One region of the Kitasatospora sp. NPDC059462 genome, then DNA from elsewhere that is predicted to be linked to it. Evidence: riboswitches for the same ligand, from Rfam matches in the RefSeq annotation. Region 1 holds a riboswitch; the other holds the start of a gene.

Evidence for each region. Region 1 has a riboswitch for thiamine pyrophosphate ahead of ACFXAM_RS32820 (purine-cytosine permease family protein). Riboswitches for the same ligand answer to the same signal wherever they lie in the genome.
Region 2: it holds a riboswitch for thiamine pyrophosphate, as region 1 does, so the genes downstream of both, thiO (glycine oxidase ThiO) here and ACFXAM_RS32820 (purine-cytosine permease family protein) in region 1, are expected to answer to the same signal.

What each region holds. Positions count from the first base shown of each region.
Region 1 covers NZ_JBHYUU010000199.1:2,168-6,568, reverse strand. The annotation lists gene ACFXAM_RS32825 (glycerophosphodiester phosphodiesterase family protein) at 1-545, opposite strand, end outside; gene ACFXAM_RS32820 (purine-cytosine permease family protein) at 640-2,103, opposite strand; TPP riboswitch at 2,096-2,244, opposite strand; gene ACFXAM_RS32815 (trypsin-like peptidase domain-containing protein) at 2,426-4,162, shown strand; tRNA gene ACFXAM_RS32810 (tRNA-Ser) at 4,228-4,315, shown strand.
Region 2 covers NZ_JBHYUU010000002.1:101,915-106,315, reverse strand. The annotation lists gene ACFXAM_RS01205 (thiazole synthase) at 1-366, opposite strand, end outside; gene thiS (sulfur carrier protein ThiS) at 370-591, opposite strand; gene thiO (glycine oxidase ThiO) at 588-1,751, opposite strand; TPP riboswitch at 1,743-1,855, opposite strand; gene ACFXAM_RS01190 (NAD(P)/FAD-dependent oxidoreductase) at 2,115-3,344, shown strand; gene ACFXAM_RS01185 (Rv2175c family DNA-binding protein) at 3,403-3,768, shown strand; gene thiE (thiamine phosphate synthase) at 3,765-4,401, shown strand, end outside.

The sequences.
Region 1 (4,401 bases):
ATCCGGGCGTTGACGCCGTGCGCGCCGCCGCGTTCCGCGCCGGTGCCGGCCACGCCGCCGTGCGCACCGCCGTGCGCGCCGCCGATCCCGAACCGGTCCAGCATCCGCAGCAGCTCGGACTCCACCCGGCCGCGGAACCGCACCGGGTGCTTGGTCTCGATCGCGAGGTCCACCGGCCGCCCGCGGTCCACGACCAGTTCCAGCAGGCTCTCCAGCCGCAGCACCCCGCGCAGCTCCGGGTCCTCGCTCGGCCGGCCGGTCTTCCAGGCGCCGAAGTCGTGCGCCTCCAGCTCCGCCAGCGTCATCGCGGAGACCGTGCCCCGGCCGTCCGAGACCCGCCCGATCCGCCGGTCGTGCACGCAGACCAGGTGCCCGTCGGCGGTCACCCGCACGTCGCACTCCAGGGCGTCCGCCCCCTCGTCGAGCGCCCGGCGGTAGGCGGCGAGGGTGTGCTCGGGCAGGGCGAACGAGGAACCGCGGTGGGCGATCACCTGGACGGGCGGCGTGGTGCGGGTCGTCGTGGGCGAGACATCGGGGCTGGTCACGCCCTACACGATAGGCCGCGGACATGACGAGGAGGCGAAGACCGCCCCAACCCGGGGGGCCGTCTTCGCCTCCGTGCCGGTGGCCCGGCGGGCGTCAGCGCGCGGCGGCGGCCCGGCCCCGGGTGAGCGGGGTGAGCGCCCAGGTGGCCAGGGCCGGCACCAGGAAGCCGAACAGCGAGGCCGAGGTCCACTCCTGCGGCGTGAAGTGCAGCGCCTCCTGCACGGACGTCCAGAGGTCCGTCCACCAGCCGGCCACCGCGGTCGGCGCGATCAGCTGGTAGGTGGCGAAGCCCAGCGCCCACGGCAGCAGCATCAGCCAGCGGGACGGCGCGTCGGCGGAGAGGTCCCAGCCGCGCCGCCCGGCGCCGAGGAAGTAGTCCACCGCCAGCACCGCGAACATCGGGACGAAGACCGAGCCGATCAGCCCCAGGAAGGCGTAGTACGAGTCGGTGAACTCGGTGATCTGCAGCGCGAGCACGGTGATCAGCACGCCGGTCGCGCCGGTCAGCACCCGGCGGTCGGCCTTCGGCAGCAGGTTGTGGATCGACATCGCGGTCGAGTACACGTTGGCGAAGGACTGGTCGGTCTCGCGCAGCACCAGCACCAGCAGGAACAGCCAGCCGGCCCAGACGCCCAGGAAGGAGTCGAAGATCCGCTCCGGGTCCCCGTCCGCCTGCAGCAGCGCCATCAGCCCGAGCACGTAGCACCAGACCTGCGCCACCGTGTAGCCGGAGAAGCTGCCCCAGAACGCCGAGCGCGGGGTGCGCGAGTGCCGGGTGTAGTCGGCGGCGAGCGGCACGAAGGAGATCGACACCGCGATCATCGCGTCCGTCGCCGGCAGGAAGCCGTGCCAGTTGCCCGCGCCCGGGTCCGGGACGCCGTTGCGGCCGAGCTGGACGGTGAAGTACACCATCGCGACGGCCACCGCGGCCGCGACGAAGCGGCGCAGCACCGCGATCGCGCCGAGCGGCCAGATGGTCAGCGCGGTGGTCAGCGCGCCGGCCAGCACGACGAAGGCCCAGCGGTAGCCCTCGGTGCCGGTGACGGTCTGCGCGCCGAGCGCGATCGTCAGCAGCTCGTAGACGCCCCAGCCGATGCACTGGACGATGTTGAGCACCGTCGGCACGTAGGACAGCCGGGTGCCGAACAGGCCGCGCAGGTTCGCCATGGCGGGTGCGCCGGTGCGCGCGCCGATCAGCGCGGCCACGCCGAGCATCGCGGTGCCGACCACGGTGCCGGTCACGATCGCGGTGACGGCGGCGGCCAGCGACAGCTCGCTGCCCTTGGCGCCGAGCACGGTCGCGGCGGTGGTGAAGCCGATCAGCGAGACGCCGAGGTTCATCCAGAGCGCGAAGTGGTCGCGGAAGCCCAGCGTGCGGGGCGGTTCGGTGTCCAGCACCAGCGGCGCCTCGGCCCGGGCCGGGGGCTCCAGGACGGCGGTGGCCGACGCGGCGGCGCCGCCCGGGGAACCGGGGGCGGTGCCCGCGGCGTCCCGGGAGGGGGGGACGCCCGGGGACGAGGGCGCGCCGGAGGACGAGGATGGCGAAGCAGGCGGCATGGCCGATATCTCCCTACGCCGGCATTACCCGGACAGGTTCCGGCGGTCTGCGCCCCCTCGACGGCCGTCCACGGGGTCCGTGGCGTACGGTCGACCGGCGCACTCTCAGCCTGGTGGGTCCAAGCTCCCGCGTGTCAGTTCGGAGCGACAGGCTAGTCGGCGCGGGGGAGAACGCCAAGGCGGTGGGTTCGTGCGCGGCGCTGCGCCGGCCGTCGGGACCGGCTAAGGATTCTTATGAGTTCTTCAGAAGGGTCCTTACGGCAATCGAATCGGGTGTGCGAAAAACTATGGTTGTTGGTCCTGTCAGCTATGGAGGTCGTCCGTGAGCACCGAGCGCGAGGTTGGGTCCACCGGGCCGCAGGGGGAGCAGCCCTCCGTCGGCCAGGGGGTGGCGGGTTCCGCTTCTGACGGTCCGGCGCAGCAGCCTGCGGCCGGTCCCGCCCCCGCAACGACGCCCGCGGCCGACCAGCCGTCCCAGCCGGCCGAGGGGGGCTCCGGCGGGTTCACGCCCACGCTGGCGTTCGGCAAGCTCCCGGCCCCGGAGCCGGCCGACGCCCCCGAGCCCGCGGCCCCGGCCGCCGAGGCCGGTTACCTCGACGCCCCGCCGCCGGTCCTGCCGCCCGCCGCGCCCGCGGCCCCGGCCCCGGCCGCACCGGCCGCCGCCCCGTACGGCGGCAACCCGTACGCCACCCCGGCCCCGGGCACCCCGGTGCCCCCGGCGCTCGTCGCGCACGACCCGTACGCCGCGCCGGGCGCCCCGCAGGGCCCGGGCGCGACCGGCCAGCACCACCACCCGTTCGGCGCCGGCCAGCCGCTCGGCGGCTGGGGCGCCCCGCACGACATCACCCCCGGCGCCCCCGGTGCGCCCGGCGGTCCCGGCGGGCCGCTCGGTTACCCGGGCGAGTACCCCGGCGCGCCCGTCCCCGGCGGCCCGCGCAAGAAGCGCGGCGGCCTGATCGCCCTGGTCGCGGCCGTCGCCCTGGTGGCCGGCGTGGCCGGCGGCGCGGTCGGCGTGGCCGTCGCGGACCGCGACGGTTCCACCGTCAGCGCCAAGAACGACCGCAGCTCCACCACGGTCCAGGCCAACAACACCCAGAAGAACGAGCCCGCCCCGGGCTCGGTCGCCGGCATCGCCCAGAAGGCGCTGCCCAGCGTCGTCACCATCAAGGCCCAGGGCAACGGCGAGTCCGGCACCGGTACCGGCTTCGTCTTCGACACCGAGGGCCACATCCTCACCAACAACCACGTGGTCGCCCCGGCCTCCGCGGGCGGCAAACTGACCGTCAAGTTCGCCGACGGCTCCTCCTACAACGCCTCCGTGCTGGGCCGCGCCGAGGGCTACGACGTGGCCGTCATCAAGCTCGACAGCCCGCCCAAGGGCAAGCTGACGCCGCTTCCGCTGGCCGACTCCGACAAGGTCAACGTCGGCGACTCCACCATCGCCATCGGTGCCCCGTACGGCCTGGAGTCCACCGTCACCACCGGCATCATCAGCGCCAAGGACCGCCCGGTCGCCTCCGGCGACGAGACCGGCGCGCAGGCCTCCTACATGAACGCGCTGCAGACCGACGCCTCGATCAACCCCGGCAACTCGGGCGGTCCGCTGCTGGACTCCGGCGGCGGCGTGATCGGCATCAACTCGGCGATCCAGTCCAACACCTCCAGCAACGGCCGGGCCGGCTCCATCGGCCTGGGCTTCGCGATCCCGATCAACCAGGCCAAGTGGGTGGCCGACACCCTGATCAAGACCGGCAAGCCGGTCTACGCCAAGCTCGACGTCCTGCGCAACGACGACTACAAGGGCGACGGCGCGCAGATCCAGACCCGCGACGTCCAGGGCCAGCCGGCCGTCACCCCCGGCGGCGCCGCCGACCAGGCGGGCCTCAAGCCCGGCGACGTCATCACCAAGCTCGGCGGCAGCCCGATCGAGAACGGTCCCGCCCTGGTCAGCAAGATCTGGACGCACAAGCCCGGCGAGACCGTCGACGTCGAGTACACCCGCAACGGCCAGACCGCCACCACCAAGGTCACCCTCGGCACCCGCGTCGGGGACAACTGACCCCGGCCCGCCCCGGAAACCCTGTGCACCGAACCCCGCCGGACCCGTTAGGCTGACCTCCGCCTGGAGAGCTGCCCGAGCGGCCTAAGGGAACAGTCTTGAAAACTGTCGTGCGGTGACCCCGTACCGTGGGTTCGAATCCCACGCTCTCCGCCGGTAGGAGAAGAACCACCTGCTCAAGGCGGGTGCCGACCTGAGGTCGGCACCCGCCTTCGTGCGTTCGGCCGGGTTCACCTGAA
Region 2 (4,401 bases), on a different contig from region 1:
CAGCGTCTCGGCGGCGTCCAGCAGCTCGATCGGGTCCGGCAGGAGGGTCCGCTCGTCGGCGATCACCTCCAGCTTCACCCAGTCCGTGCCGAGCGCCTCGCGGGCCAGCCGGGCCGTCAGCACGGCCTCGCCGGCGGTGAAGCAGCCGGCCGTGTTGGGCAGCACCCGGATGCCGTTGCGGGTCAGCACGTCGAGCACCGAGCCCCGGGTGCCGGCGTCCACCCGGCGCATCGCCACCGTGGTCAGCTCGGTGCCGGACACCCGGAGCGCCTGCTCCAGGACCTCCAGGCTGGGGGCGCCGCCGGTGCCCATGATCAGCCGGGAGGAGAAGGACGTCCCGGCGATGGTGAGAAGGTCGTCGGCCATCGGTCAGCCCCCCTGGACGGCGGTGAGGATCTCGATCCGGTCGCCCGCCGACAGCGGCGTGCGCGGCCATTCGGCACGCGGCACCACGGCCTCGTTCAGCGCGGCGGCGACGCCGGAGTGCGCCTGGCTGAGGGTGGCGACCACCTCGGCGAGGGTGGTCGAGGCGGGCACCTCGCGGGGCTCGCCGTTGACGCTCAGGGGGATGTCGCTCGTGCGGGGGCTCATGCCGGGACCTTCGTGAATCGGGTGGGGGAGAACGGGAGGGCGAGCTCCGGCAGGGTGCCGGTGGCCAGGTACTCGGCCAGCACGTCGCCGGTGACGGGCGTCAGCAGGACGCCGTTGCGGTAGTGGCCGGTGGCGGCGACCAGCCCGGGCAGCGCGGTCGGGCCGAGCAGCGGCGCGTTGTCCGGCGAGCCGGGCCGCAGCCCGGCGCCGGTCTCCACCAGCGGCAGCTCGGTGATGCCGGGGACCAGCTCGTGCGCGTCGCGCAGCAGCTCGTACACCCCGCCGGCGGTCACCGTGGTGTCGTGGCCCTGCTCCTCGGTGGTCGCGCCGACCACCAGCTCGCCGTTCTCGCGCGGCACCAGGTAGAGGTGGCCGCCGCGGACGACGGCGCGCACGTTGCGGGAGAGGAACGGCCGGTACGCCTCGGGCACCCGCAGCCGCAGCACCTGGCCCTTGACCGGGCGGATGGCCGGCAGCACGCCCGGGGGCAGGCCCGGCAGCAGATGGCTGCGCGAGCCGGCCGCGAGCACGACCCGGTCGGCGGTGACGCTCTCCCCGGTGGCCAGCCGGGCGCCGGTCGCCCGGTCGTGCTCGACCAGCAGCTCGGCGGCCTCGGTGCGGTGCACCACCACGCCGGTGCGCCCGCACGCGTGCAGCAGGGCCTCGGCCAGCCGGCGGCCGTCGACCTGGTGGTCGTCGGTGACGTGCAGGCCGCCGCGCACGCCGGGGGCGAGCATCGGCTCCAGCCGGCGGGCCTCGCGACCGGTGAGCCACTGCGAGTCCAGGCCCAGCCGCTGGTGGAAGGCGTGCAGCTCGCGCAGCTCGGCGCGGTCGTCGGAATCCAGGGCGACGGCCAGGGTGCCGCACCGGCGGTAGCCGGTGTCCGTGCCGCCGCTCGCCTCGGTGAGTTCGGCGGCGAAGGCCGCGTACCGCTCGTTGGAGGCCATCCCGAGGCGCAGCAGCGGCTCCGCGCCGTACTGGAGTTCGGTGACCGGGGCGAGCATGCCCGCCGCGACCTGGGCGGCGCCGTGGCCCGGCCGGGGGTCGACCACGACGACGCGCAGTCCGCGCTGGGCCGCCCGCCAGGCGACGACGAGTCCGATGATCCCACCGCCGATGACCAGCACCTCGGCGTGGGCGCCCCGTCCCAGGCGTGTCAAAGCTGTTCTCCCTTCGCCGGAATGACCCGGATCAGGTTCGGACGGTCGCAGGCCGTGCCAGCCCGCCTCTCAGCCCGGTGCGCCGGGCTCCCGTGATGGTGCCCCCACCTTAACTCCGGGCGGCGTCGCCCCTGAAGGCGCCCGCGAAGGGGGCGGCCCGGACGGGCCCCGGGACCCGTCCTCGGGCCCCCGCCTGCCGGGCGGCGCGCCGCCGGCCCTGCGGCCGGGAGGTGCCCCCCGCCTCCGCCTCGGGACGCACGCACCCGGACGCCGCCCGGCCCGCCCTCCGGGCGGACGACGACGGGGGTGTGAGGACGAGCCCTGGGTCCGGAGAGCTCGGACCGGGCTCAGTACAGTGACGGCGTGGCTGAGCTGAGCGGAACGGGACAGACGGATCGGGTGGTCGTGGTCGGCGCCGGGCTGGCCGGGGCGCAGTGCGCCGCGGTGCTGCGGCGCGACGGCTTCCAGGGGCGGATCACGCTGGTCGGCGAGGAGCCGCACGCGCCGTACGACCGGCCGCCGCTCTCCAAGGACGTCCTGCTCGGCAAGGCCGACAGCACCGCCCTGGACCTCGACTTCGCCGGGCTCGACGTCGAACTGCTGACCGGCCGCCGGGCCACCGGCCTCACCCCCGGCGGCCCCGGCGGCGCGGGCGTGCTGCACACCGACGCCGGGGACGAGCCGTACGCCGCGCTGGTGATCGCCACCGGCGCCGAGCCGCGCGCCCTGCCCGGCGCCGAGCGCGCCCACCTGCTGCACACCCTGGACGACGCGCTCGCGCTGCGCGCCCTGCTCCGCCCCGGCCTGCGCCTGGTGCTGGTCGGCGCGGGCTGGATCGGCGCCGAGGTGGCCACCGCCGCCCGGACGGCCGGCTGCGAGGTGACCGTCGTCGAGGCCGGCCCGGCGCCCGTCCCCGGCGCGCTGCCCGCGGAGGTCGGCCGGGCGATGGCCGCCTGGTACGCCGAGGCCGGGGTGGACCTGCGCTGCGGCACCGGCGTCGCCGCCGTCGAGCCGGGCGCGGTGCTGCTCGCCGACGGCTCGCACCTGCCCGCCGACGAGGTGGTGGTCGGCATCGGCGCCCGCCCGGCCACCGGCTGGCTGTCCGGCACCGGGGTCGCCCTGGACGCGGCCGGCGCCGTCCTGGTCGACGAGCGGCTGCGCACCACCGTGCCCGGCGTCCTCGCGGCCGGCGACTGCGTCAGCTACCCCTCGGCGCGCTCCGGCACCCGGCTCACCGTCCAGCACTGGGACCACGCGCTGCAGTCCGGCGAGGCGGTCGCCGCCACCCTGCTCGGCGCGGACGCGCCGCCGTACGACCCGGTGCAGTACTTCTGGTCCGAGCAGTTCGGGCGGATGGTCCAGTACGCCGGGCGGCACGGCGCGGACGACGAACTGCTGTGGCGCGGTTCGCCGCAGGACCCGGACTGGTCGGTGCTGTGGCTGCGCGACGGCGTCCTGCGGGCGCTGCTCGCGGTGGACCGGCCGCGCGACCTCACCCAGGGCCGTCGGCTGGTCGAGCGCGGAGCCGTGCTCGACCCGGCCCGCGCCGCCGATCCGGCGGTCCCGCTGAAGGCGGCCCTGGCCGCCGGGTAGCGCGGGGCGGCGGACCCGTTGGTGCGCGGCGGGCCGCCGAGGTGGCAGTCTGGTGCTTGTGAGTGAGATCGAAGCCAAGATTGAAGCCCTGGTCCCCGCGTGGCTGTACCTCCCCGACATCTCCGAGAAGTGGGGTGTGGTGGTCACCGAGGTCCGCAACATGGTCAAGAAGGGTGACCTGATCGCCGTCCGGCGCGGCCCCAACAAGTCGCTGCAGGTCCCGGCGGCGTTCATCGACGAGACCGGCCCGGTCAAGCACCTGGTCGGCACGCTGACGGTGCTGCGCGACAGCGGGTTCAGCGACGAGGAGGCCCTTGTGTGGATGTTCACCGAGGACCCGTCGCTGCCCGGCACCCCCGTCCAGGCGCTCTGGGAGAACCGGGCCACCGAGGTCAAGCGCCGCGCCCAGGCGATGGCGCTGTGACCGACCCGGCCGCGACCGACCGCCGCGCCCGGCTCGCCGGCGCCCGGCTCTACCTGTGCACCGACGCCCGGCGCGAGCGCGGCGACCTCGCCGAGTTCCTGGACGCCGCGCTGGCGGGCGGCGTGGACATCGTCCAGCTCCGGGACAAGGGCCTGGAGGCCCGGCAGGAGCTGGCGGCGCTGGAGGTCTTCGCCGACGCCTGCCGCCGCCACGGCAAGCTGCTCGCCGTCAACGACCGCGCCGACGTCGCCCACGCGGCCGGCCCGGACGTGCTGCACCTCGGGCAGGACGACCTGCCGGTGCCCGCCGCCCGGGCGATCATCGGCGAGGACGTGCTGATCGGACGGTCCTGCCACGCGGAGTCCGAGGTGGACGCGGCCGCCGCCGAGCCCGGCGTCGACTACTTCTGCACCGGGCCGGTCTGGCCGACCCCGACCAAGCCGGGCCGCCCCGCGCCGGGCCTCGGCCTGGTCGAGTACGCGGCGAAGCTGGGGACCGCGCGGCCGTGGTTCGCCATCGGCGGCATCGACCTCGGCAACCTGGACGAGGTGCTGGCCGCCGGCGCCCGCCGGGTGGTGGTGGTGCGGGCCATCACCGCCGCGGAGGACCCGGGGGCCGCGGCCGCCGAGTTCG